Regions from separate parts of the Thioalkalivibrio sp. ALRh genome, predicted to be linked through region 2. Evidence: predicted binding sites of a transcription regulator. Region 2 holds the regulator's gene; the other holds the start of a gene.
What was found. The regulator sigma-54, encoded in region 2, starts transcription at its own class of promoters, with help from an activator protein. The targets are predictions, from matches to a motif close to TGGCANGNTNCNTGCTT.
Positions count from the first base shown of each region.

Region 1: F791_RS0107995 (PEP-CTERM sorting domain-containing protein) is a predicted target of sigma-54. The motif match lies at 3,815-3,831, and genes of this name have one in related genera.

Region 1 is NZ_KB906520.1:35,778-43,850, forward strand. It holds gene F791_RS0107975 (riboflavin synthase) at 1-194, opposite strand, end outside; gene ribD (bifunctional diaminohydroxyphosphoribosylaminopyrimidine deaminase/5-amino-6-(5-phosphoribosylamino)uracil reductase RibD) at 333-1,508, opposite strand; gene nrdR (transcriptional regulator NrdR) at 1,508-2,059, opposite strand; gene glyA (serine hydroxymethyltransferase) at 2,082-3,341, opposite strand; gene F791_RS0107995 (PEP-CTERM sorting domain-containing protein) at 3,911-4,585, shown strand; gene F791_RS0108000 (PEP-CTERM sorting domain-containing protein) at 4,917-5,549, shown strand; gene F791_RS0108005 (TAXI family TRAP transporter solute-binding subunit) at 5,785-6,786, shown strand; gene F791_RS0108010 (TRAP transporter permease) at 6,783-8,073, shown strand, end outside.
Region 2 is NZ_KB906519.1:778,662-786,734, reverse strand. It holds gene F791_RS0103795 (AEC family transporter) at 1-710, shown strand, start outside; gene F791_RS0103790 (calcium/sodium antiporter) at 814-1,791, shown strand; gene F791_RS0103785 (KpsF/GutQ family sugar-phosphate isomerase) at 1,788-2,765, shown strand; gene kdsC (3-deoxy-manno-octulosonate-8-phosphatase KdsC) at 2,765-3,304, shown strand; gene lptC (LPS export ABC transporter periplasmic protein LptC) at 3,301-3,864, shown strand; gene lptA (lipopolysaccharide transport periplasmic protein LptA) at 3,857-4,381, shown strand; gene lptB (LPS export ABC transporter ATP-binding protein) at 4,432-5,160, shown strand; gene F791_RS0103760 (RNA polymerase factor sigma-54) at 5,219-6,712, shown strand; gene hpf (ribosome hibernation-promoting factor, HPF/YfiA family) at 6,715-7,053, shown strand; gene F791_RS0103750 (PTS sugar transporter subunit IIA) at 7,058-7,528, shown strand; gene hprK (HPr(Ser) kinase/phosphatase) at 7,596-8,073, shown strand, end outside.

The DNA of each region.
Region 1 (8,073 bases), on a different contig from region 2:
CGCGATACGTCGGCGGCGAAGCCCGCGGCCGTCAGGTCGGTCACGGTCAGACACACGCCGTTGACCGCGATGGAGTCGCCCAGGCGCGTGTCCGACAGGTCCATCCCAGGTGCATTCACATGCAGGCGCACGTCGCCGCCGCTGGGCGTCAGGCGATCCAGGCTGCCAAGGGTCTCGATGATTCCGGTGAACATGGGCCTTGTATCGGTTTCAGGCCGCCCCGGGAAGGGACGCCGCGAGCCGCCCATCTTAGGGAAACGCGAAGGCGTTCGCACCACACGATGGAGGACGTATGGATTTAGCACCCGACAAGGCGCAGGACGATCGGACCATCAGGAGCGCGGACGGGCCCGCAGGCGCAGGCTGTCACCGACCCAGCGGCTCTCGAGGATCTCCAGCTCCGCGCGTTCGTCCATGCGCGCCAGCGGCCACTCCACCAGCGGACGGGCACTCGAGCCCAGCAGCAACGGCGCCTGGTACAACAGCCACTCGTCCACCCAGCCCCCGCGGGCCAGGGCGCCGGCCAGACCGGGGCCGGACTCGACATGCAGTTCGTTGACCTCGGCGCGTGCCAGCTCCACCAGCACCTCGCCGAGGTCCAGTCCGCCCTCGGGCGAGTCGCTGGCCAGCGCGATCGGCCGCACATCCGCGCCATGCCCGCGCAACGTATCCGCGACCGGCGAACGCGCGGCATCCGGCCCGGTCAGGACCCACACAGGGCCGCTCTTCAGGATCTGGGCGCCGGGGGGCGTGCGCAGCCGGGCATCCAGGATCACCCTGAGCGGCTGCCGGGTGGGCAGATCCGAGTAGTGCGGGTCATCGGGAAAACCGGCCTGGGCAGCCAGCTGATGCGGTTTCATGCGCACGGTCAGGCGCGGGTCGTCGGCCACCACGGTACCGCTGCCGGTCAGGATCGCCCCGGCGCGCGCCCGCCACAGCTGTACGTCGCGACGCGCGGCCTCGCCGGTAATCCAGCGGGACTCGCCCGAGGCCATCGCCGTGCGCCCGTCCAGGCTCGCCGCGAGCTTGATCCGGACCCAGGGACGTCCTTGCTCCATGCGCTGGACAAAGCCCGGGTTCAGTGCCCGGGCCTCGGCCTCGAGTACGCCGGTCTCGACCTCGATCCCGGCCGCGCGCAGCGCCTCCATGCCGCCACCACAGACCCGCGGGTTCGGGTCCTGCATCGCAATCACGGCCCGGGCCACGCCGGCCTGGATCAGCGCCTCGGTACAGGGAGGAGTGCGACCGTGGTGACTGCACGGCTCGAGCGTCACGTAGACAGTGGCCCCGCGCGCGGCTTCGCCGGCCGCGTGCAGGGCGTTCACCTCGGCGTGCGGCTCGCCGGCACACCAGTGCAGCCCCTCTCCGACGACCTCGCCATCGCGCACCAGCACACAGCCCACCCGAGGATTGGGATCGGCACTGAAGCGGCCATAGTCGGCCAGCTCCAGCGCCCGCGCCATGTGACGCCGATCCTCCACCGCCTGTTCGTGTCCCGGCTGTGCCATCAACTGCCCTCCTGCGAATCCCCCGGCGCGGCGGCATCCGTGTCGGCGAGTCCCTCATCGATCAGACGCAGCTGTGAACGGCGCATCTCCGGCGTCAGGTCATCCTCGAGCCGCTCGATGGCCTCGCGGAAGGACTGCACACTGGCAAAGCTCAGATAGATGGAGGCAAAACGGATATAGGCCACATGGTCCAGGGCATGCAAGGCTGCCAGGACCATTTCGCCAATACGGTCGGACTTGACCTCGGGGGCCGCCAGGGACGCGAGCTGGCGCTTGATGTCGTCGATCACGCGCTCGACATCCTCGGTCTTCACCGGGCGCTTGTGCAACGCCCGGCGCAGACCACTGCGCAACTTGTCTTCGTCGAAGGCAACGCGCTCGCCGGAGCGCTTGACCACCCGCGGCAGGCTGAACTCCGCCCGCTCGAAGGTGGTAAAGCGCGCCCGGCACTCGCGGCACTCGCGCCGGCGCCGGATCTGCTCCTGCTCCGGACCGGCCACCCGCGAGTCGACCACGCGGGTGTCCTGAGCGCCACAGGCCGGGCAGCGCATGGCGGGCCGCCGCTACGCCGCGTTATTCGGGGGCGCCGTAGACCGGGAAGCGGCGGCAGATCTCGACGACCTTGTCGCGGGTCGCGTCGATCACCTGCTCGTTCTCGTGGTCGTCCAGCACGTCGGCGATCCAGCCGGCCAGCTCGCGCGACTCCGCTTCGGTGAAGCCACGCGTGGTCAGAGCGGCGGTGCCGATGCGGATGCCGGAGGTCACGAATGGGGATTCCGGATCGTTGGGCACGGCGTTCTTGTTGACCGTGATGTTGGCGCGACCCAGCGCGGCGTCCGCGGCCTTGCCGGTCATGCCCTTGGACACCAGGCTCAGCAGGAACAGGTGATTGTCGGTCCCGCCGGAGACGATGTCGTAGCCACGCTCGACCAGGACCTCGGCCATTGCGCGGGCGTTGGCGATCACCTGCTTCTGATAGGTCTTGAATTCCGGCTCCAGGGCCTCCTTGAAGGCCACCGCCTTGCCGGCGATCACGTGCATCAGCGGGCCGCCCTGGGTACCCGGGAAGATCAGCGACTGGAACTTCTTGTTCAGCTCCGGCTGGCCCTTGGTGATGATGAAGCCGCCACGCGGCCCGCGCAGGGACTTGTGCGTGGTAGAGGTGACCACGTGGGCGTGGTCGATCGGGTTCGGGTATTCGCCGGCGGCGATCAGGCCGGAGACGTGGGCCATGTCCACCATCAGGTAGGCGCCCACGGAATCGGCGATCTCGCGGAAGCGCTTCCAGTCGACCACGCGCGAATAGGCGGAGAAGCCGGCGACGATCATCTTCGGCTGGTGCTCGGTGGCCAGGCGCTGGACCTCGTCGTAGTCGATCAGACCCTCGTCGGTGATGCCGTACTGCACCGCGTTGTAGATCTTGCCGGAGAAGTTCGGCTTGGCGCCGTGGGTCAGGTGACCGCCGGCGTCCAGGCTCATGCCCAGCACGGTGTCATGCGGCTGCAGCAGGGCCATGTACACGGCCGCGTTGGCCTGCGAGCCGGAATGCGGCTGCACGTTCGCGTAGTCGGCGCCGTAGAGCTGCTTGAGGCGATCGATCGCGAGCTGCTCGACGATATCCACATACTCGCAGCCACCGTAGTAGCGCTTGCCCGGATAGCCCTCGGCGTACTTGTTGGTCAGCACGGAGCCCTGGGCCTCCATCACGCGCGGGCTGGTGTAGTTCTCGGAGGCGATCAGCTCGATATGCTCTTCCTGGCGCTGCGCCTCCTTGCTGATGGCGCCCCAGAGTTCGTCGTCGTAGCCGTGGATACTCATGTCGATCGAAAACATTCGGATCTCCCGTTTCATTACTTTCGTGGATTCGGTTTCCCGGCGCGCCGACTCACCGGCGCAGGCCTGGGAAGGGGGAAACAAAGACGCGTAATGATAGGGGATGCGGGGCTTTTTTTCAGGTGGCCGCCACGCCATGGCCAGACCACCGTCCAGGTAGCGCACAACGCAAGAATCCAAAGCCTTCCGTATTTTCAGCTACATACGGCCTATTGCGCGCTGCCGGGCAAGCTCGACAGGGTAGCCATGGCCTCCGGCGCGCACGGCCTGGTGTCCCGTTTCTTTACACCCAATCCTGGCCGGGTAAACCCCTCTCGCGGCACTGAGAATGTACCCGCCGGGCGCCACTCACCCGAACGGCGTAGTCGTCGGTGTCACACTTTTTTACGCCCGTCCAGTCCCGCTGCCATCCGGCAAAAGGCGCATCCTCCTATCGGTCTGTTTTTTCGAATGAATTAGCGCGCATATGGGAATGGCACCGTTTCTGCATAGCCCTGAGTGCACAAGGACCGGATGGGCCGGATCCGCGCAAGCCACCCAGGGGGCTATTCCCAGGGAAGGTGCATCGAATGAACCCCAAACGTATTACACCCTATTTCGCGAGTGCCGCCCTGTTGCTGGGCCTGGGCCTTTCCGGCGCCGCACAGGCTTCGTTGATCAGCTGCGCCAGCCTGGATGGCGGCGTTGAAAACCGCGTCACCGCCAACATCGGCTGCCAGATCCTCGAACCCCTGGATGGGCATGCAAACGACCCTGTGGGAGGCGACCCCTCCAACTGGATCGTCAACACGGCCGGTGGCACGGGCTTTTTCGGCATCAGTGACTGGCAGTTCGATGGCCGCTGGGAAGATCCGCCGAACAGCAACGGCGATCCGCTGGAGTTTGATCCGGCCGATCCGACCCTCAACCTGGTCACGCTGGACGGAACCTCCCAGGGCGGGACCTGGACACTGGATCCGAGCTTTGTCTACGGCGACCTGCTGTTCCTGTTCAAGGATGGCCGCGGCACCAATCTGACCGGGTTCCTGATGACTGGCTATAACGGCAGCTACCTCTCGCCATTCATTGACCCGCCGTTTGACTTCCCGGGTGCAAGCCCCAAAGACATCTCCCACGTGAGCATCTACTACCGTCCGAACGGGCAGGTACCGGAGCCCCACACACTGTTGCTACTGGGTCTGGGTCTGGGCTTGCTGGGTATCGCCGTCCGCCGCAAAGCACGCAGGGACACGATGGCGGCCTGATCACGTCCTGCTCGACTTGGCATGATGGCGCCCATGTGGCGCCATCATTTCGTTCATGCCTCCTGATCCACAGTGATTCGCTCGCCTCGACCGAACATGTCCGGTTCTTTTACATCTCGGCCGTAACCCACGACCGCCTCTCCACATCAAATCTCACAAGCGATTGTTTCATCGCCCGAATCCCCCATCTCGTCGAACATGGCACGAAGCGTGCTGCATTCCCGCCTTGTGAGTGATGGCACTTTCAGGCGATCCGCGCCCCAGCCGCATTCATGAGAAACCATGGAGGGACTTTCGTCCCATGGAGGTAAGCTCGATGTCATGCAAGCCATTGCTCTCGTTCCTGGCCGGAACGGTGTTCCTGTTGACCCTGTCGCTCTCCGGGGCCACCCAGGCCGCACTGCTCGATTGCACTGCCCTGTCCGGCAACGTCGGTGACAAGGTCACCAACAATCTCGGCTGTCAGATTTTGTCGCCACTGGATGGCGCAGCCACCGACTCCACCACCGGCGATCCCTCCAGCTGGCTTGTGAATACCGCGGGCGACACCGGATTCTTCGGAATCAGCGACTGGCTATTCGACGGCCGCTGGACCTCCCCCGGGTCGAACAGCTCGACCCTCGCCAGCTTTGATGGCAATCGCCACAGCGGGCAATGGAACCTCGATTCCGAATGGGACTATGGAGACCTGCTGTTCGTGTTCAGTCATGGCAGCGGCACCAACCTGGTCGGCTTCCTGATGACCGGGATCAATGGCGATTACAGCTCACCCTTCACCCAACCGCCCTTCAGCTATCCGGGTGTGGCCACACGCAACATCTCGCATATCAGCGTCTATTACCGTTCGGGCGAGGTCGGCACCGTCCCCGAACCGAAGACGATGCTGCTGATGGGACTGGGGCTCGGCCTGCTCGGGCTGATGCTTCGCCGGAACCGACGCCAGGGGCCCCGTTTTCCGGCCTAGGCGAACGCCCAACGGCCCGTCGCCGCGCCATCAAGGGCACGCCTGTCGGGCGTGTCCTTTACCCTGATTGAAGAGGGGCCTGCACAGGACCGCGGATGACCGAAGGCGAGGCGATCCCCATCGCCCCCGGCCCGCAGGCACAGTCGACCTGAACGCGAACGTGCTATTTGATCGGCGTCTCCCTAGAATCCTCGGCACTGCCGCGATTCGTTCCCGGCATGACCCCGGAGGGCGTATGAATCGATCCAGTGTGCCGAGGGCCGACCGGCGATGGCTGCAACGCCTGCTGCCAGTGCTCACCCTGGTCAGCCTGCTACTGGCCACCAACGCGCAGGCCGAATCGCGCTTCATCAATATCGGCACAGGCGGGGTCACCGGCGTGTATTACCCGGCGGGCCAGCACCTGTGCCGCCTGTTCAACACCCGTCGCGACGAGCACGGGATGCGCTGCACAGCGGAGAGCACCGGCGGCTCGGTCTTCAATCTCAACATGATCCGCTCGGGCGACATGGACTTCGGCGTCGCGCAGTCGGACCTGCAGTACCACGCCTATCGGGGCTCCGGGCGTTTCGAGGAATTCGGGCCCGCTCCCCATCTCCGGGCGGCGTTCAGCCTGCATGCCGAACCCCTCACCCTGGTGGTGCGCCCCGACGCAGACATCGAGGGGCTGGATGACCTGCCCGGCAAGCGCGTCAACATCGGCAACCCAGGCTCGGGCCAGCGCATCCTGATGGAAGAACTGATGGGGGCGCTGGGCTGGGACCAGGACACCTTTCGCCGGGTGAGTGAGCTGCCCTCGCGCGAGCAGGCCCAGGCGCTTTGCGACAACCGCATCGACGCCTTTGTATTTTCCGTCGGCCACCCCTCGGCCGCGATTCAGGAACCCATCGCGACCTGCAACGCCCGACTGGTGTCGATCGAGGGTTCAACCGTCGACCAACTGGTCGAGGACACCCCTTATTACCTGCGCGCGCTGATCCCCGCCGGCACCTACCCGGGCCAGGACGACGACATCCATACCTACGGTGTCGGCGCCACGCTGGTGACCTCGACCCGCACCTCGGAACGCGCGGTCTACGAGATCACCCGCGCGGTGTTCGAGAACTTCGAGACCTTTCGCGGCCTGCATCCGGCCTTTGGCCCGCTGGAGCGCGAGACGATGGTGGACGAAGGACTGTCGGCCCCCCTGCATCCGGGGGCCCAACGCTATTTCCGTGAAGCGGGGCTGATCGAATGAGCGATACCAGGGGGACCACCGGGGGGGCCACGGAACCGGCCGACAACGCGGCCGAGACTGCTCAGGAGCTGGAATCCGGCGCACGTCATCCGGGGCGCGGCACGCGCAGCCTGATCTGGCTGACGGCGGTGGCCTGGTCTCTGTTCCAGATCTGGATCGCCTCGCCCCTGGGCGACTGGCTGGATTTCTTTGTCGTCTCGGACACCGAGGCGCGCTCGATCCATCTGGCCTTTGCAGTCTTCCTGGCCTATCTGCTGTTTCCCGCGATCCGGCCGGGCACACGCCACGTGTCCTGGCCACGCGCCATTGGCGTGACCTATGCCCTGGGCGGGCTGGTCCTGATGGTGTTCGGGATCTGGCAATTGCTGGGCCTGGAGCGCCTGGCCGAGGTCTACGTGATCATCGGGCTGACCCTTCTGGTGGTCGCATTGCCGCTGCTGCGCGGCCATGACCCCATCCACCACATACCGCTGACCGACTGGATGTTCGCTGCAATCGCGGCCTTCAGTGCGCTGTATCTGTACCTGTTCCACGCCGAGCTGGCTGACCGTCCCGGGGCGCCCTCGGACGTCGACCTGATCGTCGCCGGGATCGGCCTGATCCTGCTGCTGGAGGCCACCCGGCGGGTACTGGGCCCGGCGCTGACGATCATTGCCGCGATCTTTTTGTTCTACACCTTCGCCGGCCCGATCATGCCGGACATCATTGCCCATCGCGGCGCCAGCTATCCGCGCGCGATGGCCCAGCAGTGGCTGTCCAACGAAGGCGTGTTCGGGATCGCGCTCGGCGTCTCGACCAGCTTCGTGTTCCTGTTCGTGCTGTTCGGCGCGCTACTGGAACGGGCCGGCGCCGGCGACTACTTCATTCGCGTGGCGTTCTCGCTGCTGGGGCACATGCGCGGTGGCCCGGCCAAGGCGGCGGTGATGGCGTCCGGGATGACCGGCGTGGTCTCGGGCTCGTCCATCGCCAATGTCGTCACCACCGGGACCTTCACCGTGCCCCTGATGAAGCGGGTCGGCTTCAGCCCGCACAAGGCCGGGGCCGTGGAGGTCGCCAGCTCGGTGAACGGGCAGCTGATGCCGCCGGTGATGGGTGCGGCCGCGTTCCTGATGGTCGAGTACGTCGGGATTCCCTATGTCGAGGTCCTCAAGCACGCGATCCTGCCGGCCCTGATCGCCTATATCGCGCTGATCTACATCGTGCACCTGGAGGCCTGCAAGAACGGCATGGAGGGCCTCAAGCGCGCTACCGTCACCACCTGGCGCGGCCGCCTGATCAGCTTCGGGA
Region 2 (8,073 bases):
TGCTCGCTTGCCGACTTTGCCTGGCAGAACGCGCGGCGGTCGGGGCGATGCTGCTGGCCGCGGCCTGGCCGAATGCCACCTACCTGGGGCTCCCCGTACTCGACAGTCTGTTCGGCGATGCCGGCCGGGCGGTGGCGATCCAGTACGACCTGTTCGCCTGCCTGCCCCTGGTGCTGACGCTGGGGATCCTGCTGGCCAGGCGTTACGGGGACCCGGAGGCGGTCCGGCTGTATGGCGGCGGCGGGGCCATTCGCGGGCTGGTCGCTGTCCCCTCGATCTGGGCGGCGGTCCTGGGCGTGGCGCTGAACCTGGCCGGTCTGCCGCTGGTGACCTGGCTGGATACCTGGCTCGGCTTCCTGGCTGACTCGGTCGCCCCCCTGATGCTGTTCTCGCTGGGGCTGGCGCTGGTGTTCGACCGTTTCCGCGGCCGCGATCTGCGCCCCCTGGTGATGGTGTCCGTCATCCAGTTGCTGATGGCACCGCTGTTCGCGCTCAGCCTGGTCTGGTGGGTCGGGCTGGAGGGTGTGCCCGGGATTGGTTCGGTGCTCGAGGCGGCGATGCCGGCGATGGTCCTGGGGCTCGTGTTCTGTGATCGCTTCCGGCTCGATACCGGCCTGTATGCGGCCGCGGTCACGCTGACGACGGCGCTGTCGCTGGTGACACTCCCGCTGTGGTTCGCCATCGCCGGGTATCTGATCCCTGGGGGGTGACAGTGCGCGCGGGTCGGGCTCGGCGATCGGTTACAGCGATCGGCTACAATTGGCGGGTGAAGAGACACCCCGCTCCACCCACCTCCGGTCCCGGCACTCGCTGATGGTCCTTCCCGTTATTGCGGTCATCGCCGGTCTGGTCCTGCTGACCTGGAGTGCCGACCGCTTCGTGTTCGGTGCCTCGGCGTTCGCGCGCAGCGTGGGCGTGAGTGCCCTGCTGGTCGGGTTGACCATTGTCGCCTTCGGCACCTCGGCACCGGAGATCGTCGTGTCCGTACTGGCGACGCTGCAGGGCAACCCGGGCCTCGCGGTGGGTAATGCGATCGGCTCGAACATCGCGAATATCGGGCTGGTGCTGGCGATGGCGGCGCTGGTGGCGCCGCTCGTTATCGGGCACGGCCTGGTGCGCCGCGAGCTACCGATCCTGATGGGGGTGAGTCTGGCTGTCCTGTTTCTGCTGCTGGACGGCGAGCTGGGCCGCCTGGAGGGCGGGCTTCTGATTTCGGGGTTGCTGCTGGTGACCGCCTGGGTGATCCATATCGCGCGGCGTGCGCAGGCGCTGGATCCGGCCGAGGCGCCTGAAGAGGTGCGTGGCATGGTCGAGGCCATTCCGGCGGCCACCTCTACCGGTCGCGCCCTGGCCTGGCTGGGCCTTGGTCTGGCGCTGCTGATTGCCAGCAGCCAGCTGGTCGTCTGGGGTGCGGTGGGGATTGCGGAGCAACTGGGCATCAGTGACCTGGTGATTGGCCTGACCATCGTGGCCATCGGGACTAGCCTGCCGGAACTGGCGACTTCCCTGGTGGCGGCCTTTCGCCGCGAGGCGGGATTGGCGATCGGCAACGTGATCGGTTCCAATCTGTTCAACCTGCTGGCCGTGCTGGCAGTCCCCGCGCTGATTGCGCCGCTGGCGATCGAGCCCGAGGTGCTGGTCCGCGACTACCCGGTGATGCTCGGCATGACCGCCACGCTGTTCGTCTTTGCCCTGGCGCGAGGCAGCCAGCTGCGGCGCTGGCAGGGGGGGCTTCTGCTCGTGGTGTTCGCGGGCTACCTTGTCCATCTCGGAATGACGGCAACCGCATGAATTTCAATCCTGATACCACTCGCAAGCTGGCCCTGGCGGTCCTGAACGATGAGGCCGAGGCCGTGCGTCGACTGGCCGACCGCGTGGACGATGCGTTCCTGGAGGCCTGTCGCCACATCCTCGAGTGCCGCGGCCGGGTCGTGGTGACCGGCATGGGCAAGTCCGGCCATATCGGCTCCAAGCTGGCGGCCACCCTGGCCTCCACCGGGACCCCGGCGTTTTTCGTCCACCCCGGCGAGGCCAGTCACGGCGACCTTGGCATGATCACCCGTGACGACGTGGTGATCGCCCTGTCCAACTCCGGCGAGACCGACGAGCTGCTGACCATCCTGCCGCTGATCCGGCGGCTGGACGTACCGCTGATCGCGCTGACCGGCAACCCCGGGTCGCGGCTGGGGCAGGATGCCACCGTGCACCTGGATGTCTCGGTCGAGCGCGAGGCCTGCCCGCTGGGCCTGGCCCCGACCTCCAGCACCACGGCCGCGCTGGCGATGAGCGATGCCCTGGCGGTCGCGGTACTGGATGCGCGCGGCTTTACCGCCGACGATTTTGCCCGCTCGCATCCCGGTGGCCGACTGGGGCGGCGGTTGCTGGTCCATGTCACGGACATCATGCATACCGGTGACGCGATCCCGCGCGTGGGTCCGGAGGCCCCGCTGAAGGACGCCCTGTTCGAGATTACGCGCAAGGGACTGGGACTGGTGATCGTCGCCGATCCCGAGGCGCATATCCTCGGCGTGTTTACCGATGGCGACCTCCGACGCACGCTGGATCGTGGCGAAAGCCTGGAGGCGCTGACCATCGGCCAGGTGATGACGCGGGGCGGACATGCCGCCCGCCCGCAGTGGCTGGCCGTGGAGGCCCTGGAGACCATGGAGAGCAAGCGGATCAATGCCCTGCCGGTGGTGGATGACGACCAGCGGCTGGTTGGGGTGCTGAACATGCACGACCTGCTGCGCGCGGGGGTGGCCTGATGGACCGTCACGATAAGCCCCTGCACAGCCGCCAGGCGGCGGTGCGTCTGCTGATCCTGGATGTCGACGGCGTGCTGACCGATGGCAGCCTGTTCATGGGGGATGCCGGCGAGCAGTACAAGGCCTTTCATTCGCGCGACGGGCACGGCATCCGTCTGGCACTGGACGGAGGGCTGGAGGTCGCGATCCTGACCGGACGCACCTCCGGGGTGGTCGAGCACCGCATGCGGGACCTCGGTGTGCAGCATCTGGTGCAGGGGCGGCGCGACAAGGGGGCCGCACTGCACGAGTTGCTGGAGCAGACCGGCCATGCGCCCGACGAGGCCGCCTTCGTGGGCGACGACATCGTCGATCTGCCGGCGATGCGCCGTGTGGGGCTCGGCATCGCGGTGGCGGATTCCCACCCGTTGGTATTGCAGCATGCACATTGGGTTACGCAGGCCCCCGGCGGTCGCGGCGCGGTGCGCGAGGTCTGCGAGGGCCTGCTGGCGGCCCAGGGGCGGCTGGAGGCCCTGTTCGCGGAGTATGTCGACGGATGAAGTGGGTGGCCGGACCGGTGGCGCTGATCCTGTTGCCAATGGCGGCGCTGGTGGCCGGCGCTGTTGCCAGCGAGCACGAGCCGGAGGGCGAGGTGACGCTGGAGATCGAGGGCTTCACGCTGCACGCGACTGGCGAGGACGGCGAGTTGAGTCACCGCCTGCGCGGGACGCGGCTGCGCGAGTTTGGCCGTGACGGCCCTCAACTGATCGACGACCCCGACCTGGATATCTTTGACGCCGGCGGTATCGAATGGCACTGGACTGCGCCCGAGGCGCTGCACCGACCGATGGACGAGATCCTGGACCTGATCGGCCCCACGCGGGGGGTGCAGCCCGAGCGTGACGAGCGCGTGCGCACGGTGATTGAATCCGCCGATATGACGGTGGCGACCGACACCATGATCGCCACCTCCGATGCCCCGTCGACGCTGGAGCAGCCTGGCCTTTTCCAGCGGGGCACGGGTCTGCGCGTCGACTCGCGAGGGGATACCATAGAGCTGTTCCATGACGTGTACACGCTCTACAGCGAGTCGGGCGAGGAGGAAGCCGCAAATGACTGAACGTGGTGGGTCGTCGCTCGCCCGGGCCGGATGGCCCGTGCTGCTGGGCAGTGCCTTGTTGCTGCTAGCCGCGCCGGTCATTGCCCAGCAGCAGCCCCTGCCGGTGGAGATTACCGCCGATCGTGCGGAGATGGACGACCGGCGGGGCGTAAGCACTTATACCGGTGATGTGGTGGTGATTCGCGGGGACATGACACTGGAGGCCGACAAGGTCTATGTGCGCAGCCGCGACCGACGCCCTTACGAGATGGAGGCCCACGGCGAGCCCGCGCGGCTGGAGTCCCCGGACCCGGAGACGGGCGAGATGCGCATCGCCACCGCGCTGCGCATCGACTACCTGCTGAACGAGGACCGGGTGATCCTGACCGACCAGGCGCATGTGATCACGGCAGCCGAGGAAGCGCGCGGCAAGCGCATCGTCTACGACCTGGAGACGGATGTGATCGAGGCCGAGCGTGGCGAGGCCGATGACGAGCGTGTACGTATCAGGATCCAGCCCCGCGAAGACGACGAATGAACGAGCTCGACACCAGCGCGCCCGCCGCGGCCGGTGGCGAATCTGCGCCGATGGCCGGCTATCTGACCGGCCGCGAGCTGACCAAGCGCTATGGCAAGCGTACGGTGCTGGATCGTGTCGACGTCGATCTGGCACCAGGGGAGGTCGTGGGCCTGCTGGGACCGAACGGCGCAGGCAAGACCACCTGTTTCTACAGCCTGGTCGGCCTGATCCGGCCCAATCGTGGCCGCATCACGCTGGGTGACCGGGACATCACCCGGGCCCCGATTCATTCGCGGGCCCGAGCCGGGCTGGGCTACCTGCCGCAGGAGGCCTCGATCTTCCGTCGGCTGAGTGTTTGGGACAACCTGCAGGCGGTGCTGGAGCTGCGCTCGGAGCTCGACCGCCACGAGCGACGCCGCATCGGCGATGCCCTGATCGAGGAGTTCCAGCTGGAGACCGTGCGCCACAGCCCTGGGATTGCCCTGTCCGGGGGCGAGCGTCGCCGCGCCGAGATCGCGCGGGCACTGGCCGGTGACCCGCGCTTTATCTGCCTGGACGAACCGTTTGCCGGCGTGGATCCGATTTCCGTGGGTGATATCCAGGCCGTGATTGGGCATCTGGCCCAGCGCGGGATCGGTGTGCTGATTTCCGACCACAACGTGCGCGAGACCCTCGGAATCTGCGACAGGGCCTATATTCTTAGTGAGGGCCGCATCCTGAGCGCCGGGACCCCGCAGGAGCTGCTGGACGACCCCCAGGTGCGCCGCGTGTATCTCGGAGAAAACTTTCGACTGTGAACATTGATCAGTGTTTCCTTAAGATGATCTTGATGGTCACCATGGACCTCAAACCGCGATGCTGAAACCCGGGCTCAATCTGCAGCTGGGGCAGACGCTGACGATGACCCCGCAGCTGCAACAGGCGATCCGTCTGCTGCAGCTTTCCACGCTGGAGTTGCAGGCGGAGATCCAGCAGGCGCTGGAAAGCAACCCCATGCTCGAGCAGGTGGAGGACGAGGGCGAGGAGGCCCCGCCCGAGCGCCCGGAGGAAGGGGGCGAACGGGTCGACGGGGATCGCATGCAGGCCGACACGGCTGGCGATGACGTGATCCCCGAGGAGTTGAGCACCGACAGTCGCTGGGACGACATCTACGAGCCCGCCCCGAGCCCACGCGGCCTGGACGACCGCGACCCGCTGGAGAATACCTCCGACGGCGAGGACGAGGGCCTTCAGGATCACCTGCTCTGGCAGCTGCATCTGAGCCACCTGACCCCACGAGACCAACGGATCGGGGCGGCGCTGATCGACGCGATCAGCCCGGACGGCTATCTGGACAGTGAACTCGAGGCGCTGGCGGAGATGATCAGCCAGGGCGAAGACGAGCCCGTGGGGGTCGACGAGGTCGAGGCGGTGCTGCACTGGATTCAGCAGTGCGACCCGCTGGGCGTCGGTGCGCGGGACCTGCGCGAGTGCCTGGAGATCCAGCTGCGCCATTTGGCGCCGGATGCCCCGGCGCGTGACGCGGCTCGAGCCATCCTGGAAAACGGCATGGAGAGCCTGGCCAAGCGGGACTACCGAGCCCTGCAGCGCCAGTCCGGCGTGCGCGACCCGGACGAGCTGGCGCGGGCGCTGGACCTGATCCGCACCCTGAATCCGCGGCCCGGTGCCCAGATCAGCGAGTCCACTTCGGAATACGTCGTGCCGGATGTCTATGTCCGCCATGACCGCGATGGCTGGCGCGTGGACTTGAACCCGGAGATTGCGCCGCGCATTCGCATCAACGATCTCTATGCGGGCATGGTGCGGCAGGTCTCCGATGCGCGTGATAGCGCGTTTATGCGCGATCAGTTGCAGGAGGCGCGCTGGTTCCTGAAGAGCCTGCACAGCCGGAACGACACCCTGCTGCGGGTCGCCCAGGCCATCGTCGTGCGCCAGCAGGGGTTTCTCGAGCATGGTGAGGTTGCCATGCAACCGCTGATCCTGCGCGATATCGCCGAGACCCTGGAGATGCACGAATCGACCATCTCGAGGGTGACTACACAGAAATACATGCACACCCCGCGTGGGGTATTCGAGTTCAAGTACTTCTTTTCCAGTCATGTTGGCACAGCCGATGGCGGCGAATGCTCGGCGACCGCGATCCGTGCCATGATTCGGGAATTGATTGGTGGCGAGACCCCGAACAAGCCACTGAGTGATGCAAAACTGGCCCAGATCCTGTCGGATCGGGGCATTAATGTGGCCCGACGCACCGTGGCCAAGTACCGCGAGGCTATGCACATACCGTCTTCCAGCGAACGCCGGCAGATGGCGAGTATGCCCAGTGGAACCAAGCAAAAAGGAGCCTGACCATGCAGATCAACCTGACCGGCCATCACGTCGATATCACCGACGCCCTGCGCGACTACGTGAACGAAAAGTTCGCGAAGCTGGAACGCCACTTCGACAAAGTGATCGACGTGCATGTGGTGCTGACCCACGAGAAAAACCAGAACCTGAACAACAAGGCGGAGGCCAATCTCCAGGTCAGCGGCAATCACATCCACGCCGAAGCCAGTCACGAGGATATGTATGCGGCGATTGATGGCCTGATCGACAAGGTGGATCGTCAGCTGATCAAGCACAAGGAAAAGGTCAAGGACCATCACCGCGCCGAGGGTGCCCAGCGCAACCGCGAACAGGCCCTTTAACGCAATGACCATTGCCGAGCTGATCACCCGCGCCCGTATCCGGCTGGAGCCCGAGTGTTCCAGCCAGAAACGGGCGCTCGAGACCCTGGCCGAGTTGCTGGCCGTCGGCGGCGAGGAGTCCGCCGGCCCGGCCAGCGGGGCCATCTTCGAGGCCCTGTCTGCCCGCGAGAAGCTTGGCTCCACCGGTCTGGGGCATGGCGTGGCCATCCCGCATGGGCGTCTGGCCGAGCTCGATGCCCCCCGGGTCGCGGTCCTGCGGCTGGACCAGGGGGTCGACTTCGACGCCATGGACCACGAACCCGTGGACATCCTGATCGCACTGCTGGTGCCCGAGGCGGCGACCAGCGCGCACCTGGACCTGCTGGCGCAGCTGGCTCGCGGTCTCTCGCAGCCCGACAATATCGCCTCGCTGCGCCGTGCCGGCGACGCGGACGCCCTGGAACGCGAACTGACCCGGGCCTTCGGCGACGCCTGAACATGGCTCTCCCGGCAGTGCTCCCCCGATTCCGACACCCCGCGCCAATGCTGCCGGAGATTCGTGCATGAACGAGGCACTGGGAGAGGGCGGCATCGCGCGCGACATCACCGTAGAGGTCCTGATCCAGGCGATGGGCAATCGCCTGGATCTGCGCTACGTACACGGCGAGCAGGTCGCACCGGATCGCAACCTGGTCGGCGGTGACGGCGACGACCTGCCCCTCGCCGGGCACCTCAACCTGATCCGGCCTAACCGTATCCAGGTGATCGGCGATTTCGAGGCGCGCTATATCGCGCGGCTGAGCGATGATCAGCGCGAGCAACTGATCCTGGAGATGGCCCGCACCGGGACGACCGCGGTGATCTTCGCCGAGGACACCTGCCCGTTCTCGGAGATGCCGGACGTCCCCGATGAGCAGCTGCCGCTGATCTTGTGCTCCTCGACCAGCAGCCACGAGATTATCTCCCTGCTGCGCTATTTCCTGCAGCAGCGGCTGGCCCATTTCGAGGTGCGCCATGGCGTGTTCATGGAGATCCTCGGCA